4 regions of the Mesorhizobium sp. M0077 genome follow, and region 3 is predicted to be linked to each of the others. Evidence: predicted binding sites of a transcription regulator. Region 3 holds the regulator's gene; each other region holds the start of a gene.
What was found. Region 3 encodes LexA, which represses DNA repair genes until DNA is damaged. Its sites were predicted from a motif close to TGTTCNNNNTGTGTTCNG; they were not measured.
Positions count from the first base shown of each region.

Region 1: a site for LexA is predicted at 1,582-1,599, ahead of dinB (DNA polymerase IV). Genes of this name have one in related genera too.
Region 2: a site for LexA is predicted at 3,589-3,606, ahead of NKJ57_RS28305 (ImuA family protein). Genes of this name have one in related genera too.
Region 4: a site for LexA is predicted at 3,667-3,684, ahead of NKJ57_RS09860 (putative DNA modification/repair radical SAM protein). Genes of this name have one in related genera too.

Region 1 is NZ_JAMYUL010000003.1:77,009-82,736, forward strand. It holds gene dinB (DNA polymerase IV) at 279-1,520, opposite strand; gene NKJ57_RS07570 (hypothetical protein) at 1,753-1,989, shown strand; gene NKJ57_RS07575 (hypothetical protein) at 2,143-2,550, shown strand; gene NKJ57_RS07580 (hypothetical protein) at 2,817-3,038, shown strand; gene NKJ57_RS07585 (hypothetical protein) at 3,419-3,748, opposite strand; gene NKJ57_RS07590 (hypothetical protein) at 3,909-4,211, shown strand; gene NKJ57_RS07595 (DUF1236 domain-containing protein) at 4,554-4,883, shown strand; gene NKJ57_RS07600 (hypothetical protein) at 4,982-5,197, shown strand; gene NKJ57_RS07605 (DUF2934 domain-containing protein) at 5,290-5,529, shown strand; gene NKJ57_RS07610 (hypothetical protein) at 5,686-5,728, opposite strand, start outside.
Region 2 is NZ_JAMYUL010000022.1:11,764-17,491, forward strand. It holds gene NKJ57_RS28285 (DUF4153 domain-containing protein) at 1-962, opposite strand, end outside; gene NKJ57_RS28290 (HpcH/HpaI aldolase/citrate lyase family protein) at 1,575-2,456, shown strand; gene NKJ57_RS28295 (DUF1737 domain-containing protein) at 2,496-2,702, shown strand; gene NKJ57_RS28300 (metallopeptidase family protein) at 2,978-3,400, opposite strand; gene NKJ57_RS28305 (ImuA family protein) at 3,629-4,681, shown strand; gene NKJ57_RS28310 (DUF6504 family protein) at 4,623-5,728, shown strand, end outside.
Region 3 is NZ_JAMYUL010000002.1:23,948-29,675, forward strand. It holds gene kynU (kynureninase) at 1-943, opposite strand, end outside; gene NKJ57_RS04275 (GntR family transcriptional regulator) at 1,111-1,875, shown strand; gene lexA (transcriptional repressor LexA) at 2,081-2,863, shown strand; gene NKJ57_RS04285 (ComEC/Rec2 family competence protein) at 2,857-5,313, opposite strand; gene arr (NAD(+)--rifampin ADP-ribosyltransferase) at 5,420-5,728, opposite strand, start outside.
Region 4 is NZ_JAMYUL010000004.1:18,192-23,919, reverse strand. It holds gene NKJ57_RS09880 (WD40 repeat domain-containing protein) at 1-120, shown strand, start outside; gene NKJ57_RS09875 (hypothetical protein) at 122-574, opposite strand; gene NKJ57_RS09870 (aspartate aminotransferase family protein) at 730-2,115, shown strand; gene NKJ57_RS09865 (glutamine synthetase family protein) at 2,181-3,566, shown strand; gene NKJ57_RS09860 (putative DNA modification/repair radical SAM protein) at 3,686-4,921, shown strand; gene NKJ57_RS09855 (UdgX family uracil-DNA binding protein) at 4,924-5,728, shown strand, end outside.

The DNA.
Region 1 (5,728 bases), on a different contig from region 3:
CCTCCAAGCTTACGCGATAATGCCAGACGGATCGGCACTGTCAACCTTCGCGGCGCCGTCGTCCCGCCCCGGGTTTTCTTGGTCCCGATGCACTAACTGCAAGTCCACCTTCATCGACAAAGCGTTGTTCTTGGGCGTGCATGGCGTGGCCGGGTTGCGGTGCGAAAAATGTCCGAAACTGCGGCGGGTATGGCCTGGTTGGTCGGCCTGCTCAAACAGAGCGGCAATGCAGCGCGGACTGGCCCAGCCTAAACATTGGCCTTGCCGTCGCGCCGCACTCACAGTTCCTTCTCCGCCAGTTCGCGGAAGGCATCGGGAACCGAGCGCCGGGCTTCCAGCGCCACGGCGCCATAGCCGACAGCCTCTCTGCCAAAGCGCTGGCGGATCTTGTCGATGGCGCGGTCGGCGCCAAAGCGCGCCAGGCCTTGCCTGCTGCCGGGCCGCTGCTTTTCATCGGCAAGCCCGAGCGGCAGCTCCAACTGCAGCTCGGCACTTTCTTCCAGCTGCGACACCGAGATCGCCAGCAGCGAGATGGTCTTCTCCCGAGGGTTGGCGGCCAGCACGCCGCGCACCAGCTCCCCGGCGATTTCGGCCAGCATCGCGGTTGCCGAAATCGGCTGATCGAGCGTCAGCGAGCGTGTGACAGCGTGCAGATCGGCGAAACGCACGCGCACCGTCACCGTGCGCCCGGGCCGTGATTTCGCCCTGAGCCGGCTGGCGACCCGGTCTGCCAGATGCAGCAGGACGGGTCCGAAGATACGCGCCTCGGCCGGCCGTCTGCCAAGCGCCGACTGCGCGCCGGCGGAATGCGACGGCCTGTGGGTTTCGAGCTTTCGCGGGTCGCGGTTCCATGCCAGCGACGCCAGCTTTTCGCCGGCGGCGGGCCCGAGCAACCTTCGCAGCGCCCCGCTATGCGTTTTTGCCAACTGGCCGATGGTCTCGATGCCGATCTCGGCCAGCCGCGCTCTGGTCGCCGGGCCGACGCCCCACATCAGCCCGACCGGCAGATCATGCAGGAAGGCAAGTTCGGTGTCCGGATCGACCACCACCAGCCCGTCGGGCTTGGCCACCTGCGAGGCGATCTTGGCCAGATGCTTGGTGCGCGCCACGCCGATCGAGATCGGCAGGCCGAGCTCTGCCCGGACGCGCCGACGCACCGTGGCGGCGATCTCGGCCGGCGGCCCGAACAGATGCGTGCAGCCGGCGACGTCGGCAAAGGCTTCATCGATGGAAATCCGCTCGACCAGCGGCGTGAAATCGTCGAGCACCTTGATGGCGGCGTCGCCCAGCCGCTGATAGTCGGCGAAATGGCCGCCGACGAAAATCAGTCCGGGGCAAAGCTCGCGCGCACTTCGTCCGGGCATGCCGCCGCGCACGCCGAAAACCCTGGCTTCGTAGGAGGCGGCAAGCACGACGCCGCCGCCGACGGCGATCGGCTTGCCCCTGAGCGCCGGGTCGAGCAACTGCTCGACCGAGGCGTAGAAGGCGTCGAGATCCGCATGCAGGATGGTGGGCTCCATCCCGACCGTTCCCTTTGCGGCGTTGCAGCATTAGCCGCGTCTGTTGTGAGAGGCGTTTTTGCCGAACAAATAGAGAACAAACAGGGCCTATTGTCAAGCGAAGCGGTTGTCGCCGGCCGGCCGTTCCAGGTCGGGCTGTCGAGTGCTCCGCCTGGGCATCGGACCTGCGGAACATTGTCTCTCGCCTCGGCGTTCATATCCGCGACGGGACGCTGTTTTTGTGGAGGCCGGTATGGGCCAGTTCGAGATGATCGACCTCGTCAGCGTCATTGACGCCTGCACGAGCGATCGCGTTGCCGGGCACTGCGTGTCAATGGCCAGGGCGGTGGAGGAGTTGCGAGTGCTGACCGGTGATTTCGTATCGCCGGACGAGACGGTGGCCAACGCGCTGTCGGCAGTGGCGCTGGGGCGCGGCTGCGCGGTGGTGTTCGACGAGCGAGCGGGCGCCGACATCTTGCTGACGCCGTAGCGGGGCGGCGCCGGGTTGTGGCAGCCAGAAAAGTCGAACAGCGTGCAAAAAGCTGTGCAGGCATGGCCCATAAGCGCGGCGTGGAAAATTTCTGCGCGTGGGTGTATTCTCCAGGACGCAAGCGGTCGCAGACCGCATAGGGGGAGAAATGACATGCCGAGGATTTCGGAACTCTTTTTCAAAACTGCCATCTTGTTCCTGATGTTGGGGATTGCGGCCGGCCTGCAGATGGCGATCTCGGGCGACCACGCCGCTTTTCCCGCGCACGCGCATATCAATCTGCTCGGTTGGGTGACGAGCGCCATCTTCGGCGGCTACTACGCGCTCAATCCGCAAAAGGCGGCGCGTCGCATCGCCATGATCCACTACGGGCTCTACACTCTCGGCCTGGTGATCATGCTGCCGGCGCTGTATGTGATGCTGCAGGGAAACCCGGCGCTTGAACCGATCGTCGCCGGCGGCTCGCTCATTATCGCCGCTGCCGTTCTGGTTTTTGCTTTCGTGGTGTTTTCGCCCGAAACGGCGCGCTCGGTGTCCGGCGTGGTTCCGGCCTCTCGCTGACTGTTCGCGCGCGGCGATCAAAGTCCGACCCGCGTTCGCGACCCGCGACACGGGTTGGCCAGGCCGATGGCCGCAGCCGCTGGCTGCGGTGTCTATCGCCGCGTCGGCGCTTAACATACCCGAGTCCCACCACGTATTATTTCGTGACTATTTGGCGCCGGAACCTTCCCAGCTATCGCGCGTTGCGGCGACTGTATTCGCGCTGCCTTATATATAGACAGCCTTGAGTACGTCCACAGCATGGGTTGGGGGAGGAGCAGGCCACCATGTCGAACAGAGAAATCGGAACGTCGGCCTCACTGGGCCGACGCATCGCCGATCTGAAAGCCAGGATGCGAGACGCCAGCGTTACTGAACACGAGATGCAGACCTTCCAGAAGGTCGCAGCCATCATGGGAGGTGTCGAAGGCTCCCTACGCCTCGACGCTGACGACCTGATCGCGGCGTCCTTCGTCACCGAGGCGCTCGGCGATCCCGGGTCGAATTGAAGGTCAGAGCCCGTCGGCACTCAAGTGCCGGCGGTCGATGGCCCGGTTCGCAGCGCCGCGATGCCGGAGCGTGTCTGCACCGCCCGCGGCGGGGATTTCTTGCGCACTTTGAAGATTTCAGGCGAGCGGCCTCGACGGCGCTTGAAATATTGGGCTTCGCGTTCGTGCTTCTCGGCTGTCGAAGGTGCCGAGATTGTCGCCGTCCAGCCCTTGACCACAAGGGCTAAGCCAAACCGCCAAGGCGCCTTAAACGAAGGATCCGGCCAGCCGGATCCTTCGAAATATCGCGATGCTCCGGCATCGCCTTCAGCTCATCCTTGGTCCAACTGGTGACGGCGTGGACGTCCCGGGAAACCTCTCGGAAGTCCGCGGTCGCTGCCTTACACGTCGTCGAACGGGCCGCCGCGCCTCGCCAGATCGTGACCAATGGCGGCTTCCTCGGCGTCGTCGGGCAAGGCATCGTCACTGTCCTGGTAGGGGTTGTCGTCATCCTCCTCGGGCAATTCGCCTTCCTTCTCGACACCGGTGGTGTCCGGCAGGCTTTCCTCATCTGCTCCGTCGGGCAGGACCGTTGCGCCACGTAGCGCATCCCAATCCTGCCGGCGCGGCGTCGGCGCTTCCACCTCGTCATTGGCGATCCTGTCGCGGGCATCGTTTTTGCTCGGTGGCGCCTCGACCTCGTCATTGGGTTTTCTGTTTCGTTCTTCCATGATTGCCTCCTCCGGGCGGCTTTGCGTCGAGAAGGTGGAACTCACTTCCGGCTGTCAGGTTCCGGCAACCACTCCATCTCCGTGGAACCAATTGCCGCCAGTCTGCTTTGCCAAGGACTAGTCTGCTTTGCCAAGGAGATGAATCCAGAGGAGCTGGACCATGAAGACTTTCCCCCTCATCCCATGCGTGCTGCTCTTGGCGCTGGCCGACCCGGCGGCCGCGCAGGACAATAGCGACCAGCACGGCCCTGCCGCGCCTTGCCAGGCGCAGCCTCAGGACGATGGTCAGAAGCCGCCGGCCGCCAATGGCGGTGGCGAATCGTCCAGCACGCTCGGTCCCTGCGGCGGCGTGCTGCAGCCGCCGCCCAGTGGTGACCAGGGTATGACGCAGCCGCCGCCGGATCAGGGCAAGACGCCGGTGATCAAGCCTGGCGAGGTGCCTGCGCAGCCGCCGAAGCAATGACCTTTGCTTGAAACTTCACGGCGTGGCACGAAGGCGGTCGGTTCCGGTCTTGGCCGGGCACGACGCGGTCACCGGATCAATGCCGGCGCCGGCCGCGATCGCCACCGGAATTGGAGCCGTGCATCGTCCATGTCGAAGGTCTCCTGAGGGATTGTGCTTCAATGCGAATCTTGCGGGTGCGGGTTCTGCTGGCATGACCGGAAGCCGATCAATTTAGTCTCCGCTTGCGGAACAAGACCGTACCGGCTGCGTTTGCCTCCAGGAGCCCGCCACCTCGATCTGCGCTGTTTTCGCCTCATGCGGGAACACGGCGGAGCTCGCCAACAACGACAGGAGACGAAGATGAAAACCATCCTTATTCCCGCCGTCGCCGGGCTCGCCATGATCGCTGGTATCGGCATTGCCGCCGCCGACGAGGTCATCGTCACGCAGCCGGCACAGCAGCAGGTGATCATCACCCCGGAACAGCGCACGGTCGTGCACCAATACGTAAAGAAACATCCGCTTGCCTCGGTCAATCTGCTCGGCGTCGAATTGAATGTCGGCACTGCCTTGCCTGACACTGTCGAGCTGCAGGAGGTTCCCGACGTTCAGTACAGATACGCCGTCGTCGACAACCATACCGTGTTGGTCGACCCCAGCACGCGCAGGATTGTCGAGGTGGTCGAGTAACGCTCGACAACCTAACCATTCATCGGTGATACGGCCCTGTCGTTCTTCCCAAAAGGGCGGCAGGGCCGAATGACGAACATGATGAAAGGAGAATTGCCATGTTGCCGCATGTCGAGACCCCGAACTCCGCCAATGTTGCGGCGTGTTGCGACAATTTGCTGGCCGAGCGCAACACGGCGCTGTTATCGATGAAGGAAGCGATCGCGCTCCTGCGGGAGCGCACCGGCACCGATCGTTCGGATGCCGACCTCGCCGGGCTGATCGTCAAGAAAGCGGCGCTGCTCGGCGTTGCGGTGATTTCCGACCCGCGCTGAGATGTCTCGTCACTCAAGACGCCGGTCGAATTTTCGGCTAATGTTTTCGTGGAATCTGGACCAACCGACCGGACCCAACCACGGAGGCTTAAGTGACGGACGACAAACAGGACCGCATTCGCCAGCGCGCGCACGAGATCTGGGAAAAGGCCGGCCGGCCTGAAGGCGCGCATCAGGAACACTGGGAGCAGGCCACGGCTGAATTTGATGGCGCGGTCGCCAAGCCCAAAAAGGCGGCGAAGAAAGCTGACGCCAAGCCCGCCAAGGCAGCCGCCAAGCCAAAGGCGGCGAAGCCTGCCGCCGCAAAGTCCGGCAAAGCCAAATCGAAATAAGGCCAGAAATAAGGCCAGTCGAAATAAAGCAAGGCCGGAATTCGCTGGCCGGGGCCATCCTTGGCGCCCGCCGTTCAGGCGCGCCCGAGCCTCTCAACCTGACGAATTGCGCCTGCGACGGGCAGCGCAATTCCTTGTGTTTGGCGACAGGCGCCCTCATGCCTCCCAGGCATAACTCGACAGCGCAAAGCGAATGCCG
Region 2 (5,728 bases), on a different contig from region 3:
AGCCGGCGGATCAGCGGATCGCCTGAGGTTTCGCTGCCCGGCCGCAGCGCCGCCAGCACGAAGCCGGCGGCCAGCAGCGCGGTGGCGATCAGTGGATAGGCGCCGCGATGCGCATAGGCGGCATAGCTCAACCCGTCCGGCAGGGCGACCCCACCCCAGAGATAGGCTGCGTCGAGCCCGGTCTGCAGCGCAAACAAGGCGTTGAAGACGATCAGCGCGCGCAGGATCGCGGCCTTGCCGAAGACGACGGCCTCGATCGTTGTCGCTGGTTTAGTCGCGGCCGGTGCGGCCACGGCTGCAGGCGGCGTCAAAGGTGGAAGGCGGCGCGGGAAACGCGGCAGGCGAGGCCGCAGGAAAGCCCAGACGCCGGCGATCACGAACAGCCAGAAGACGATCCGCGCCAGCTGGATGAGATCGAGCAGCTTCATCAGGTCGATCAGCGACAGCCAGTATTCGATGACCGGATTGGCGGCGCCGAACAAGAACAGGAACACCGCGCCCAGCGTCACCGGCATGACCCAGACGATGATGGACGCCAGGCGGATGCGGCGGCCGCCAAGCCGGCGCACCGTGCGGCGCCATTGGAAAAAGTCACGGATAAGGCGCAGCGGCGCCGCCAGCAGGAACAGCGCCACCTGGCCGGCAATGCGGGCGATGCCGTGCCGTAGCCGCCCGGACAGGGACAGCGCAAACACCACCAGCGCCACGACAGCTATCGCCACCGACAGCGGGCTGACGTTCTCGGCCAGCGGCAGCAGCGCGACGAACAAAGCGGCCGGCTTGAGCCAGGGTCGGGTGGAATTCAGCGCGGCAGGATGCACAGCGACCACCGCGCCGGCGATCAGGATGGCAAACAGCAGCACCGTGATCCCGGCGGGCTGGCCGTAAAAGAAAAAATCCGCCAGCGCCACGAGCAGGACGGCGATGCCGAAGCGGCTGGAAAAGCTTGCAAACGATGTCATGCGCGGATTTTCCTGATGGGCTGGGTCCGCTCGGCCGGTGGGCGGATAAAAGGGAGCAGGCTCGCTTCCAGGTAAGGGCGGGCCGCCGCCCGGGGCGGATCGACCAACCACCAGCTTTCGCTGCGCAGGCGATAGGGCAAGGACCAAAGGTGAGCGTTTCGCTGTTGCATGCCGCTGTTGTCGCGGGCTCGCATGGAAACGGCGGGGCGGAGCGGAGGAGGTTTTCCGCAGGGATGTGCAGTTTTCGTGCAGGACCTGTGCTTACGGCCGGGGCGCTCCCCCCCATCTTTCCGGACGTTGGCGCTGTCCCAGCCAGGCTCCTTTCCTCTCCCTCCGGAGGGGGGAGAGGTGGCTCGGCGAAGCCGAGACGGAGTGGGGGAACCACCTGGCAATCGCCGCGAACGGACATCGGAAGGGCACTGAGCGCATGGGTCGACCCCCACTCCGTCGAGCTTCGCTCGACACCTCTCCCCCGATCGACGGGGGAGAGGAAAGGCCCCCCTTCCGCAACTGCTGCGGGACGGGCGGGCAGCGCAAGCTTTCGCAGTTGGCTCGTCATCAGGTACCGGTCGGACGCTTGCCTCACCCGCCCCCACGCGGCATAGATCGGCCATGACAAGCGAACCTTACCGCCCGCGCCGCTCGGTGCTTTACGTCCCCGCCTCCAACGACAAGGCGCTGGCCAGGATCGCGACGCTGGCCTGCGATGCCGTGATCATCGACCTCGAAGACGCCGTCGCGCCCTCAGACAAGATCGCCGCGCGGGACAAACTGGCCGGCATTTTCGCCAGCCGACCGAAACGCCGCTGCGAGATGATCGTGCGCGTCAACGCGCTGTCCAGCGAATGGGGCAACGACGATTTGCTGGCCGCGGCGAAATTCGAGCCCGACGGCATCCTGTTGTCCAAGGTCGCCACGCCGCGTGACATCCTCGAAGTCGGCGACGTGCTCGACGATAATTTTGCCCCCGACAGCGTCAAGCTCTGGGCGATGATCGAGACGCCCAAAGCCATGCTCAATATCGGCGCCATTGCCGAACTCGGCCGCGATCGCGCTTCGCGGCTAAATTGTTTCGTTGCCGGAACGAACGATCTGGTCAAGGAAACCGGCATTCTGGCGACGCCTGATCGGCGCTACCTCGTGCCTTGGCTGATGCAGATGGTGCTGGCGGCGCGAGCCGGCGGCATCGACATGCTCGACGGCGTCTCCAACGATTTTCGCGACCTCGACGCGTTTGCGCGCGAATGCACGGAAGCCGCCGCCATGGGCTTCGACGGCAAGACGCTGATCCACCCCGCCCAGATCGAAATCGCCAACCGCGCCTTTGCGCCCGCGCCCGAAGCCTTGGCCGAGGCGCACGCGGTGAAAGAGGCTTTCGCCTTGCCCGAAAATGCCGGCAAGGGCGTGATTGCGCTGGATGGCAGGATGGTCGAACGGCTGCACCTGGTGCAAGCCGAGAAACTGCTGGCGAAGGCCGCCGCCATCGGCGCATGATCCGCCCCGAAAAGACGAACTCACGACAGGACCTGACCCATGAGACTTTACCGCTTTTTGTCCGCCCCCGACGATTCAACCTTCTGCCACAAGGTGACCGCGGCGCTGAACAAGGGCTGGCACCTGTACGGCTCGCCGACCTACGCCTACGACAAGAAGACCAAATCGATGCGCTGCGGCCAGGCGGTGGTGAAGGATATCGACGGCCAGGAATACGGGCCGGATACGAAGCTGAGTGATTGGTAGGGAAGGCGTCAACCTCCGCGTCTTCGTCATCCTAGGGCGAAGCAAGGAGCGAAGCGACGCGACGCAGACCCTAGGATCCATGCCGTGCCGTTTGCCCTAGAGTGCAGCGGATCAGATGACGCTTGTGCCGGCGCTCGTTACTGCGGATCTGTGCTGTTCGCAGAACCGCTTGCTTTCCTGCACCGCGGCACCTGCACCGCCGTCACGGCATGGATCCCAGGGTCTTCGCGACGGAGCTTCGCTCCTGCTTCGCCCTGGGATGACAAAGGCGGGGGCTATTCCGCCGCCTCTTCGAGCTTTTCCATATCATCGTCCGACAGGCCGAAATGGTGACCGATCTCGTGGATCAGCACATGGGTGACGATGTCGCCCAGCGTCTCTTCGTTCTCGGCCCAGTAGTCGAGGATGGCGCGGCGGTAGAGGGTGATGCGGTTCGGGCCCTCGCCGGTCTGCGGGTTCCAGCGCTCGGCGATGCCGCGGCCCTCGAACAGGCCAAGCAGGTCGAACGGCGTCTCCAGCGACAGATCGTCCATGATCTCGTCGGTCGGGAATTCGGCGATCATGATGACGATCTCGCCGGTCAGCTTGCGGAAATCGTCGGGCAGATGCGCGTAAGCCTCCAGCGCCAGAAACTCCATCTCCTCGATCGAGGGCGAGAGTTCGTCGTGCCAGGTGCGGGTCTTGTAGATGCGGGCCATGCTTTGTCCTTTGATCCCGGCATATAGGCTTTCCCTCCGGACTCGGCAAATGGACGGGTCCCTGGCCAATGACTGTTTCTTTGCACCGAATGACTGCGACCAAAGCCTAAGGTTGGCTCGCTACCTTTGATCAAGGAATAAATTCCTTCTGACTCCGCTTGACTCTTTCGGCACCCTCTGGAATCTATAGGAACATAACAGGAACAATTATGAGAGAAATTGACCGTCATGGCGACATCAGCCGTGGCGCGGGAGACTGTTTTTGCCCTGCGCCGCCAGATCGCGAAGATCGAGGGAACGCTGCCCGAGCGCCTGGCCGTGCCGGCCGGCGAGCGACCTCGTGCGTGCCCTGACAGCGCTATCGGCGGTGCGCCCGAACCTAATGCCGATGTCACCATCATCCGCCGCGGGCTTGCCGTGGCTTCGCCGGATGCTTTCCTGGCCACCGGCGTCGAGCGCCTCGATGCGGCGCTGAGCGGCGGCCTGCCGAAAGCCGCCTTGAACGAAATCCATGGCCTTGAGACCCGCAATGCCGGGGCCGTCGCCGGCTTTGTGCTGTCGCTGGTCAGCCTGATCCTCAGGGGCCAGCCCTTGCCCGTGCTGTGGATCGGCACATCGGAGATTTTTCGCGAGGCCGGCTTTCCCTATGCCAGGGGATTGCAGGGCATGTTCGGTATCGCCCCGGAGCAATTGCTGTTTTCCGAGGCGCCGAAACTCACCGATGCGCTGTGGGTAGCCGAGGAGGCCGCGAAGATGACGGCGCTCGCCGCAATCATCCTCGAAATCCGTGGCAGCCCGCAGCGGCTCGACCTCACCGCGACGCGCCGGCTGCACGCGCGCGCCCAAAACGCCGGCCGGCCGGTGTTCCTGCTGCGCCAGGCCGGCGAAGCCGAGCCGACCGCCGCCCCGGTGCGCCTCATCGTGTCGGCTGCACCAGCGGCGAGCCGCCGGACGATCGCCGGGTCGCTCGCCGGCTCGATCGGCCGGCCTGCCTTCACCGTCAGCATCGGCAAGAGCCGCACCGCTCTGCCTGGACAATTCACACTGGAGTGGAACCCCGATGAACACGCATTCGAAGAAAGAAAGCCCCGCGAAAAACGGGCAGAGAATTCTGTCGCTGTGGTTCCCGCATCTGGCGGCAGAACGGATCCTGCGCCAGCGCCTGGGACGGTCGTGGCGTTCCCGGCCTTCGGATCATCTGCCGCCATCTCACCCACCGCTCGTGATCAGCCATCGCGACCGCAACGCCCAGCGCATATCGGCCCTCGACGAGCGGGCTGAGGCGCTGCATCTGAAGCCTGGCATGGGCATTGCCGATGCGCGCGCCATGCATCCCTCGATCGACGTCGTCGAGGCCGATCCGGACGCCGATCGCCGGCTGCTCGAAGGCCTCGCCGACTGGTGCGATCGCTATACGCCGCTGGTGGCGCTCGACGGTACTGATGGCCTTTATCTCGACGTCACCGGCTGCACGCATCTGTTCGGCGGCGAGCGCGCCATGCTGGACGACATCCTTGCGCGGTTTTTCCAGCAGGGTTTCGATGTCCGCGCCGGGTTGGCCGCGACGCCGGGTGCAGCCTGGGCGGCGGCGCGCTTCTGCGGCAACCGCATCGTTGTCTCCGGCGAGGAGGAAGCGCTGCTCGCCCCCTTGCCGCTGGCGGCACTGCGCATCGAGGCCGATATCCGCGCCAGCTTGGAAAGCGTCGGCCTGCGGACCGCCGGCGCGGTCATGGCAACGCCGCGCGCGCCGCTCGCCCGTCGCTTCGGCGCGACCTTGCTGTTGCGGCTCGACCAGGCGCTCGGCCGCCTCGACGAGGCGGTATCGCCGCGCCTGCCCGTGGCCCCGCTTTCGGTCGAACGCCACCTGGCCGAGCCGGTCGTGCTGACCGCCGAGATCGAACGGCTGGTGCTCTTGCTGGCGGTGACGCTGAAGGCCGATCTCGAACGCCGCGGCGAGGGCGCAAGGATGCTGGCGCTGCTTTTGTTTCGCGTCGACGGCGCCGTCAGCCGCATCGCTGTCGGTACCTCGCGACCGTTGCGCGAACCCAAGCTTATCCAGCGCCTGTTCCATGAGCGGCTGGCCGCGCTCGAACAGGACATCGATGCCGGCTACGGCTTCGACCTGGTGCGGCTTTCGGTGCTGGCGGCCGCCGGCTTCGACATGCAGCAGGCCGATTTGACCGGCGAGACCGAGGATTACGGCGCCGACATGGCACTCTTTGCCGACCGCATCCGCGCCAGGCTCGGCGACAGTGCGGTGCTGAAACCGGTCGCCCTCGAGAGCCATCTGCCGGAGCGCGCCATTGCCACCATCCCGTTCTCGGAAGC
Region 3 (5,728 bases):
GGTCGGTCAGCGCGATGCTTTTTCTGCGCACCGCCGCCATGTCGACGTCGTTCCAGATATCGAGCGCGCCTTTGAGCGCCCGCATCGACAGCACCGGCTGCGTTCCGCACAGGAAGCGGCGGATCCCGCTCCCAACGGCAAAGCCCTGCTCGAAGGCAAACGGCCGCGCATGGCCCCACCAGCCGCTGAGCGGCTGCCTGATGTCACCATGGTGGCGCTCGGCCGCGTAGATGAAGGCCGGCGAGCCCGGGCCGCCATTGAGGTATTTGTAGGTGCAGCCGACAGCGAAATCGGCATTGGCACGGTCGAGTTCGACCGGCAAGGCACCGGCGGTGTGGCAGAGATCCCAGATGATCAGCGCGCCGGCGTCATGTGCCTTGCGCGTCAGCGCCGCCATGTCGCGCAACTGGCCGGATTTGTAGTTGACGTGGTTGACCAGGATGACGGCAACGCTGTCGTCGATCAGATCCTCGATTGCGGCCGCGTCGACGCCCTCCAGCCGCAGCCGCGTTCCCGGCCGGGTCGAGGCGACGCCTTCGGCCATGTAGAGGTCGGTCGGGAAACTGTCGCCCTCGGCAACGATGACCGACCGATTCGGCCGCATGCCGAGCGCGGCGTGCAGCAGCTTGTAGATGTTGATCGAGGTTGTGTCGCAGACCACCGTCTGCCCGTCAGCCGCGCCGATCAGTCGTCCGAGCTGATCTCCCAGTTCCACCGGCATGTTGAACCAGCCAGCCGTGTTCCAGGCGCGAATGAGGTCGTGCGCCCATTCCTGCGTGGCGGCCTGTTGCAATTCGCTGAAGACGGCTGGTGACGCGGCACCCAGCGAATTGCCGTCGAGATAAATCACGCCTTGCGGCAAGACAAAGCGTTCACGCATGGAGCGCAGCGGATCGGCGGCATCCATTGCTTCGATTGTAGCGAGATCGGGTGTCGTGCTCATGATCCGGCGCCCCTCCATGGACAAACGCGCGCGGCGGAGCCTGCCGCCCAAACATGCCGGCGATCTTGAGTGGTCGCCCTTGAGCTGTCAAACATTATATATAATTCACCCATTGAAAGGCTTTGATATATAATGATCCGCCGAGCGTTTATGTCTGATGGATCACGATGCTGGATGACGAGCAGACCTCGAAGACGGAAGTGGCCTATCGCCTGCTCAGGCGCGATATTCTTGCGACCCGGCTGGCGCCTGCCGCGCCGTTGAAGCTGAGCACGCTGCGCAACACCTACGGCATCGGCTGGACGCCGTTGCGCGAGGCGCTGTCGCGGCTGGAGGCGGAACGGCTTGTGACCGCCATCAGCAACCGCGGGTTTGCGGTCGCTCCCGTCTCTCGGGCGGAGCTCGAGGATTTGGCGCGTGCGCGGCTGGTGGTCGAACTGCCCCTGCTGGTGGAATCGATCGAGAAGGGCGACCGTGAGTGGGAAGACGCGGTCGTTGCCGCCCACTATCGTCTCTCACGGTGCGGGTCTGTTCTCGACGATCCATCGGATGATGCGGTCGACGGGTGGTACGAAAAACACGATGCCTTCCATGCGGCGCTGCTCAGTGCCGCGACATCCAGCTGGCTGCTGCGCTTCAATGCAACGATTTCCGACCAATTGCATCGCCATCACCGCTTTCTGGGTCTGGCCCCGACGCTGCGCGCCGCCGCCGGCCGCACGGATGGACACCGGAAGGCCGTGGCGGCCCTGCGCGACGCCGTGGCGATCGAACACCATACCGCCCTGATGGAAGCGGCCCTCGATCGCGACGTCGAACGTGCGAAAACTCTGATGACCGCTCACATCGGCTACACGCTGCAGGTCTATGCCCAGAGCGAACCCGGCGCGGATGCTGCGCAGCCCCGTCCGAAAGGGAAGCGGCGATCATAGCCGACGACGCAGGGCACTTTGTCTTCGTTTCACCGCGTTGCCGGCCAACGACTACGAGCGCCGCTCGCGGTGCCGAACGTTACGCTGAACAAAACGTCAACACATTCATTAAACTTTAAAAGGTTGCGGAACACAACTGGAACAGATAGTGTTTGTTCTGGGTTTGTTTTTTCTGATTCTGGTTTCAGAACCCTTGGGGGCCGCGATGCTGACGCGCAAACAACATGAGCTTCTGATGTTCATCCATGAACGCCTGAAGGAGAGCGGAATCCCGCCGTCCTTCGACGAGATGAAGGAAGCGCTCGACCTCGCCTCCAAGTCCGGCATCCACCGACTGATCACAGCGCTTGAGGAGCGCGGTTTCATTCGCCGGCTGCCGAACCGGGCGCGCGCGCTGGAAGTGCTGCGGCTACCCGACTCGATCGCGCCAGGCCTCAACGCGGCGAGGAAGTTTTCACCGAGCGTCATTCAGGGCAGTCTTGGTCAAGCCGGCCAAGGGCAAGGCGGCCAGGGACAAGGCGGGATGGGCCAAGGCGGTCTCGGCCGCCAGATCAAGCCGGGCTCGCCGTCGCGTTCGATGTCTGCCGGCAATGACGATGCCGTTTCCTCGATTTCAATCCCGGTGATGGGACGCATCGCCGCCGGCGTGCCGATCGACGCCATCCAGCATCAGACCCATTCGATCTCGGTGCCGCCCGACATGATCATGGGCGGCGAACACTACGCGCTCGAGGTCAAGGGCGATTCGATGATCGAAGCCGGCATTTTCGACGGCGATACGGTCATCATCCGCAATGCCGACACTGCCAGCCCCGGCGAGATCGTGGTGGCGTTGGTCGACGACGAGGAAGCGACCCTGAAACGCTTCCGCCGCAAGGGCGCCTCGATCGCGCTGGAAGCCGCAAACCCGGCCTACGAAACCCGCATCTTCGGCCCCGACAGGGTCAAGGTGCAAGGCAAGCTGGTGGGGCTGATCAGGCGTTACTGAGCCGGCTTAGGTTTGTACTTTTCACGCTGCTTGTAGGGCGGCAGGCCTCGGGCTTCGCGTGAGAAGCGGCGCTGCTCGTGCCAGGGGCGATAAGGCTTGTCGACGGCGAAGTGGATCGTTGGCGCTATCGCTGCCGATTGTGGATCGAAGAAGACGGCGGCGCTGCCGTCGCGGGCGAGTTGTTTCTTCGTCACGACCAAGACCAGCGGGTCGCGGCACGGATTGTAGGCGGTGGCGTCATCGATGACGATCAGGCTCGCGAAGGCACAGGCCGGCCGCGCCGTCTTGCGGTCTTTCGCAAGCGCTACAATGGCTCCGGAAGGGTGCCGGGCGATACAGAGATCGCCGGTGCAATAGAAGGGCGAGCCGGGCGGCAGATCGAGCGGATCGAGATCGAACCGCGTATCTGTTGCCTCGAAAATCTCAGGTGGGATAATGGTTTCGGCCCGCAGCGCCCGTTTCCAATTGTCCGTGGTGAATTCGTTGGAGCGTTCGCGGTTGAGGGCGAGTTCGCCGCCACCGATCGGCATGGCCACCAGATGCGCATCCTCGGATATGAGCACGTCGGGCGTAAGCACCTGCGGCACCGTCAACAGGCCGGCCAGCGCGAAAGGCACGGCCGCCAGCCTGAGCCAGGTGGTGGCCATGGTGGCGATGACGAGGGCGACCGTCACCAGCAGCACCGAGCGGATGGAAATCAACCCGACGGCATCGACCGGCGAGCGCTCGGAAATCCAGGCCGATATGGCGATCATCGCCGTCAGGCCTTTGCCCATCACATAGAGGAACGGTCCGTCGGCGCCGAACGGCATCGCCAGCGCGCTGAGCACGGCAAACGGCATGACGATCAACGATACAATCGGCATCACGGCCAGATTGGCGATCAGGCTGAGCGGCGACACACGCTGAAAATGCCAGATGGCGAACAGCAAGGTTGCACTGCCGGCGATGATCGAGGTCATGGCGAGGCCGCCCATGGCCAGCGCGAATTTTCGCGACAGGAAGCCGACGAAGGAGCGCTTTGCCGGTGGCGTTCTCACCTTGTCGGCGCGGTAATCGGCCCAGCCGGCATAGGCGCCGACAAGGGCGGCAGTGGCGGCAAACGACATCTGGAAGCTGGGACCGACCACCTCGTGCGGCGACACCAGGATGACGGCCATGGCGGAGATCGCCAGATTGCGCATGGTGAGTGCGGCGCGATCAAACAGCACGGCGACAAGCATGACCGCCAGCATGATGAAACTGCGCTCGGCAGCCACCACGATGCCTGAAATGACGAGATAGGCGGCGATGGAGACGAGTGCTGCCACTGCTGCATATTTCTTCACCGGCCGGCGCGAGGAGAAATCCGGAAACAGCGCAAAGGCGCCGCGCAGCAACGCCATGATGGTGCCGGCAACCAGCGCCATATGCAGGCCGGAGATGGAGATGATGTGGTAGATGCCGGTGCGCCGCATCGCTTCGTTGACCTCGTCCGGGATGCCGGCGCGCACGCCGACAATCAGCGCCGCGGCAATCTCGCCTTCGGCGCCGCCGATCTTGCCCCTGATATGGTCGGCAATGTTTTCGCGCGCGTTCTCGATTGCCGAGGAAAGCCGCGCGGTCAGCGGCGGCGGTCCCTGCGTAGCAATGGTTTTCGGATTGCCGAGAAAGAAGCCGCTGCCGCCGATACCGGTGAAATAGCTGTCGAAGGAGAAATCGTAGCTCTCCGGCCGCACCGGACCGGTCGGCGGCAACAGCCTGGCATAGCCGGTGATCAGGGAGCCGGCGGTCATATCGGCGGGAACGGTCCGCGCCGAGAGCCTGACCCGCTCCGGGGCGTAGCGCAGCTTGGGGTAAGCGGTCGAAACCACGTCAAGCGTCAGCCTGATGCGCCCGCTCTCCATCTGTTCGAGACTGACGACGCGGCCGGTCAGCCGTGTCTGGATCTCGGAGCCGAGCATCTGCGTTCCGGCGCGCCAGGTCTCGACTTTGGCGGCGACGACGCCGAGCGCGCACAGCATCGCGGCCATGCAGAACAGATGCGTCCTCGGCCGAGGTCGCGTGGCGACAGCGCAACATGTCGCCAGCACCACAATGGCGATTGGCTGCGCAAAGCCGGGCTCGCCGGCCAGCGAGAAATAAATGATGACGCCGGCCGCCAGGAAAACCGGCACCAGCAGGAAGGCGACGCCCCGGTCGAGCTCCGTGTTGGCGGCCACGGCAAGGCTGCGGCGGAGCGCGGGCCATGACGGACGGCGAAGCCGTCTGCGCAGACGGGCGATAGATCCGGGCGCTGTGACTTGCGCCGGCAACGCGTGACCGGGCAGCGCAGGAGCGACGCCGGGATGCGGCTCAGGCAGCGCGAGGGGCAGCGGCTCGGCATAGGGACTATCGGCAAACAGCGAGCGTTCGCTGACGCTTGCCTCGGCGCCTTCGCCTTCCTTCGTGCCCCGGCCACGTCCAGCCATCGGGTCTGCCCCTTGCGCCCCAGACCTCCTATGCTACATGAACGCGCAAAGCGCGAAAGTCCGTGCGGTCGCGTCCACCGCGCCGGAATTGACCCGCCAAGGACGCTCAATCCTCAATCATATCTCGGCCCTCCGCCCTCAGGCGAGCAAGCCCATCGTGCATTGCCTTCAATTGTTCGGGTGTATGACCCTGCCATTCAGCGAGCTCCCCCAGGATGAGTAACGGATCACGGGAGCGGTAGGATTTCGTCGGATTACCGGGAAATTTTTTATCGGTCAGGTTAGGGTCATCCATAAAAAACCCCGTCGGCTTTACGATGTAAATCCTTTGACGACCGTCACCCGTTGCAAGCTCTGCTCCCCAGATGGCGGCTTCCAGTGTCTGGGTGAAATAGATCCATGACAGTGGTTTACC
Region 4 (5,728 bases), on a different contig from region 3:
GTGCTGTTGCGCCGCCCAGGCATGGGCGCCATCACCGCGATGATGTGGGACAAGGAAGAGCGCCGGGTCGCCTTCGGCAGTGCCGCCGGCGACTGCGGCGTCATCGATATCTCGGCGTGACCTATTCGGCTCCGCACGACACCTTGCCGGTCAATTCTTTCGGCTTGCCGTCCTGTTCCGTGTCGGCGGCGTTGTCGTAGACGGCAAGCGTGTACCGGCCGTCATAGACGCCCTCGTCACTGGTCTTGGTCAGGATCGTCAGTTCGACAGAGTTGAATTTATCTCCGAGCTGATGCTCGTGGTAGACGTTCAGCCGCAACTCCTTGTCGTCCAGCCAGTACTGGGTGAGGTCGGAATCCTCGAAGACGGTCTTGCGCAGACTGTCGCCTTCCGGCCGGCCAAGTATCTCGAGATCGCCGCGAAAATTGAAGGTCGGGCCGCCCATACCTCTGGTGACCCCGGCGCCGACCTCGAATTGCACCGCTTTGTCATCGACGGAACACCAGACGCCGCCCGATGCGGAAGCCGCAGCGGCCGACAAGAGTAGCGCAATAGCGCAGATGATCGTCCGCATTTTTCTCCCCAAACCACAGACCCGATCGCATTGGCGCCCGACTGCGCCGGAAGGTCAAGTCTGCCGAACTTGCTGCTGACCCAATGCAGCGCACCAACACGGCCAATTGCGGTTGCCGTCGCCAATTGGGTAGTGTGCCGGCCGAGAGGGATTTCATGCACAGCACGAACAGTTATTCAAAGGCGTCCATCGGCGGTATCAGCCGTGACCGCATCGCTGCATTGCGGACAAGCGAGGCGAACACCTTCCGCAAGGCGCGGCCGAAATCGCAGGCCAAGGTCGGTAACGGCCTGCCAGGCTTCTTCGGCGGTGTGCCGATGCACTGGATGAACGACTGGCCGACGCCATTCCCGATCCTGGTCGAAAGCGCCAAGGGCGCCGCCATCACGGATATCGACGGCAACAGGCTGGACGATTTCTGCCTCGGCGACACCGGCTCGATGTTCGGCCATTCGCCGCCGCCGGTGGCGCGCGCCATCCGCCGCCAGGCCGGGCGCGGCCTGACCTATATGCTGCCTTCGGAAGATGCTCTGGCCATCGGGCCGCTGCTGCAAGAGCGTTTCGGTCTGCCGTTCTGGCAGATCGCCACCACCGCCACCGACGCCAACCGCTTCTCGCTGCGCGTCGCCCGCGCCGTCACCGGCCGCGAAAAGATACTGGTCTTCAACGGCTGCTATCACGGCTCGGTCGACGAGACGATGGTCCGGATGGTCGACGGCAAAGCTGTCAACCGGCCCGGCCTGGCGGGCGAATTCCGCGACCTGACCAGGATGGCGAAGGTCATCGAATTCAACGATGTCGCCGCGCTGCAAGCAGCGCTCAAGGACAAGGATGTCGCCTGCGTCATTGCTGAGCCGGTGCTGACCAATTCCTGCATGGTGCTGCCCGATCCGGGTTTTCACGACGCCTTGCGCAAACTGACGCGCGCGGCCGGAACGCTGCTGCTGATCGACGAGACCCACACCATCTCGACCGGCCCAGGGGGCTACACCAGAAAATTCGGGCTCCAGCCCGACCTTTTCGTGCTGGGCAAGCCGATCGCCGGTGGCGTGCCGGCAAGCGTGTGGGGCATGAGCGACGAGGTCGCCTCGCGCTATGCCGACTACAATCGAACCAAGGAGCCGGGCTATTCCGGCATGGGCACGACGCTGTCGGCGAACCCGCTGCAGTTCGCAGCCATGCGCGCAACGCTCGAAGAGGTGATGACGCAGGAGAATTATGCCCGGGCGGATCGCCTGGCCCTGCGGCTCGATGCAGGGCTGACCGGCGTCATCGACCGCTACAATCTGCCATGGCATGTCGCCCGTGTCGGCGCCCGCGTCGAGTTCATCTGCGCCCCCGGCCCGCTCAGGAACGGCGCCGAAGCCGAGACTGCGCATGCGCCGGAGCTTGAGGCGGCTATCCATGTCGCGCTGGTCAACCAAGGCGTGCTGATCGCGCCTTTCCACAACATGATGCTGATCTCGCCAGCTACCACCGCCACCCAGGTCAACCGGCTGATCACCGCCTTCGCCACGGTTGCGGCAAGGCTGACGGCATGAGACAAGCAGCCAACAAGCAGGCGATCAACAAACAGGCGCCAAAGCAAACCTTGAGTACAGTAATCATGACTTCACCTTCGGGCTCGACGCCCGCCGAGGCGCAAGCCTTTCTCGCTGCTCATCCGGAAATCGAAGCCTTCGATATCGTCTTGACCGACGCCAACGGCGTCGGCCGCGGCAAGATCGTGCGCCGGCATGAGCTGAAAAGCATTTTCGAGGGCGGCCGCCACATGCCGATCTCGATCCTCGGCCTCGACATCACCGGCGAGGATGTGCACGAAACCGGGCTGATCTGGACGACAGGCGATGGCGACCTCAGGGCCTGGCCGATCCCCGGCACGCTGGTGCCGCTTTACGGTACCAACCCGCCGCGCGGCCAGTTGCTGATGGCGATGTACCATCTCGAGGGACAGCCAATGTCGTCGGACCCACGGCTGGCGCTGGCCAGGCAGGTCGACATATTGGCCGCCAAGGGCCTCTATCCCGCCGGCGCCTTCGAGCTCGAATTTTTCCTGCTCGCCAATGAGCGCGATGCCGACGGCAAGGTGAAGCCGGCGGACGCGGTGCTCGACGGCCGCCGCTCGGCCAAGACGGAAGTCTATTCCGTCGACCATCTGCACGGCATGGAGCCGCTGTTTTCCGACATCTATGCCGCGGCTAAGGCGCAAGGCATTCCGGCCGAAACGGTGATTTCCGAATACGCGCCCGGCCAGTACGAGCTGACGCTGAATTACCGCAAGGATGTCATGCGGGCGGCCGACGACCTCGTCATGTTGAAGCGGCTGGTGCGGGCGCAGGCGCGCCGCCATGGTGTTACCGCCTGCTTCATGGCCAAGCCGATCGAAAAATATGCCGGCTCCGGCATGCATTTCCATGTTTCGCTGCAGGACAAGAACGGCCGCAACGTTTTTGCCGAAGCAGGCGGCGAAAGCTGGTCGCTGCCGCTGCTGCAGGGGCTCGGCGGGCTGATCCAGACCATGGCCGAATCGATGCTGGTGTTTGCGCCGCACGCCAATTCCTGGCGGCGCTTCGTCTCGCAGTCCTATGCGCCGGTGGCGCCGACCTGGGGCGTCAACAACCGTTCGGTGGCGCTGCGCGTGCCGGCCGGCGACGCCAAGAATCGGCGCATCGAGCACCGGCCGTCGGGCGTCGACGCCAATCCCTACCTGATCGCGGCAACGGTGCTGGCCGGCATCATCAAGGGTCTGGACGAAGGCCTCGACCCCGGCCCCGAAACCACTGGGAATGGCTATGAAGCCGCCGTCACGCGCACGACCATGCCGGTCGACTGGCGCGCCGCGATCGAGGCGGCGCGGGCCTCGAGCTTCCTGAAAGAGGCGCTTGGCGAGGATCTGCATCGCACCTTCGTGGCGATCAAGCAGTCCGAGTATCTGCGCGTCGCCCGCACCGTCAGCGAGCTGGATTACCACCTCTACCTCCATGAGGTCTGAGAGACCGCCTGGAACTCGGACAGTCGTCCTGCTAGCCCGACGATCAGGCGGCGATCACTTTTTCGCCGCCTGCATCAAATGAGGTGGCGCTGCAGCCGTCTAGAACATAACATGAACGGATGAGCGCACGCACCGTCCGTGAAAAGCTGGCGATCCTGTCAGACGCCGCCAAATACGATGCTTCTTGCGCCTCGTCTGGGTCGGCGAAGAAGGATTCGCGCCAATCCGGCGGTATCGGCTCCACCGAAGGCATGGGCATCTGCCATTCCTACGCGCCGGACGGCCGCTGCATTTCGCTCCTGAAAATCCTGCTGACCAATTTCTGCATTTACGATTGCAGCTACTGCATCAACCGCTCGTCATCGAATGTGCGCCGCGCCCGCTTCGGCATCGACGAGGTGGTGAAGCTGACCATGGACTTTTATCGGCGCAACTACATCGAAGGCCTGTTCCTGTCCTCCGGCGTCATCCGTTCGCCCGACGAGACCATGGCCGAAATGGTGGAAGTGGCGCGGCGGCTGCGGCTGTACGAAAAATTCTCCGGCTATATTCATCTGAAGACCATTCCGGAAAGCTCGGCCGAACTGGTCGAGCAGGCCGGGCTCTACGCCGACCGGCTGTCTATCAATGTCGAACTGCCGACCGATGAAGGCGTGAAGAAACTAGCGCCGGAGAAGAAGCCGCAAACGATCCGGCTTTCCATGGCGAACCTGCGCCGGAAGATGGAGGAAAAGGCCGAGCCGACGTTGCGGACCAAGAAGCGCGAACGCTTTGCGCCCGGAGGTCAGTCGACGCAGATGATCGTCGGCGCCGACAAGACATCCGACGACGGTATCTTGCACTCCAGTGCGCGGCTCTATGGCAGCTACCATCTGCGGCGCGTCTATTACTCCGCCTTCAGCCCGATCCCGGATTCGTCATCGTCGCTGCCGCTCCAGAAACCGCCGCTGATGCGCGAGCACCGGCTCTATCAGGCCGACTGGCTGATGCGCTTCTACGGCTTTTCGCAGCCGGAAATCCTCGCCGGCAGCAGCGACGGCATGCTCGATCTCGCCATTGACCCCAAGCTCGCCTGGGCTTTGCGCAATCGGGCGAGGTTTCCCGTCGACATCAACCGCGCCGACCGCGAAGCGCTGCTGCGGGTTCCGGGTCTGGGCACCAAGGTGGTGGCGAAGATCCTTGAAACCCGCCGCCACCGACGCATGCGGCTGGAAGATGTCGGACGGATCTGCCATTCGATCGCCAAGCTGAGGCCCTTCATCATCGCCGAAGGCTGGTCGCCGGGCGGACTCACCGACAAGACAGGCCTGCGCGATACGATCGTAAAGTCCTGCGAACAACTGTCGCTGTTTTGACCATGCAGCCGGCCCAGCTCGACCTTGCCCGATACACTGTCCGGCTAGCGAGCCAGACCGATTTCGCCGGTTGGCGCGATGCGGCACGGCGTCTGGCGCTGAATGAGGTCCGGCCTGAGGATATTAGTTGGGGTGTCGGGTCCGACGCCAATGATCCTCAAGATGCCTTGCCGGCGGTGCCAGAGGGCGCGCAGCTTACCGTCCCGCGCGAGTTCATCGCCCATGCCGAAACCGCCTTCTGCCACTCCGACCCCGGCCGGTTTGCCTTTCTCTACTGGATGCTTTGGCGCCTGCGCACCGAGCCGAAACTGCTGGCGATCGCATCCGATCCCGACACCAGGCGGCTCGAAGCCATGGAAAAGGCGGTGCGGCGCGACAGCCATAAGATGCATGCCTTCGTACGCTTCCGGAATATCGGCGACGGCGAGAACGAGCGCTACGTCGCCTGGTTCGAGCCGGAGCATTTCATTGTCGAGCGCAACGCGGATTTCTTCGTCCGGCGGTTCACCGGCATGCGCTGGACCATCCTGACGCCCTATGCCTCCGCCGACTGGAACGGCGAAAGGCTGGCGATCGGGCCGGGTGCGGCCAAGGGCGATGCACCCGATCAGGACGACACCGAGGCGTTGTGGCTGACCTATTTCGAAAACATCTTCAACCCGGCGCGGCTCAAGGTGAAGGCGATGCAGAAGGAGATGCCGAAGAAATATTGGCGGAACCTTCCCGAGGCCTCACTCATTCCAGATCTGATCGCAGGAGCGGACGAGGCCGCCAGGGATATGATTGCCAGACTGCCGACAATGCCGG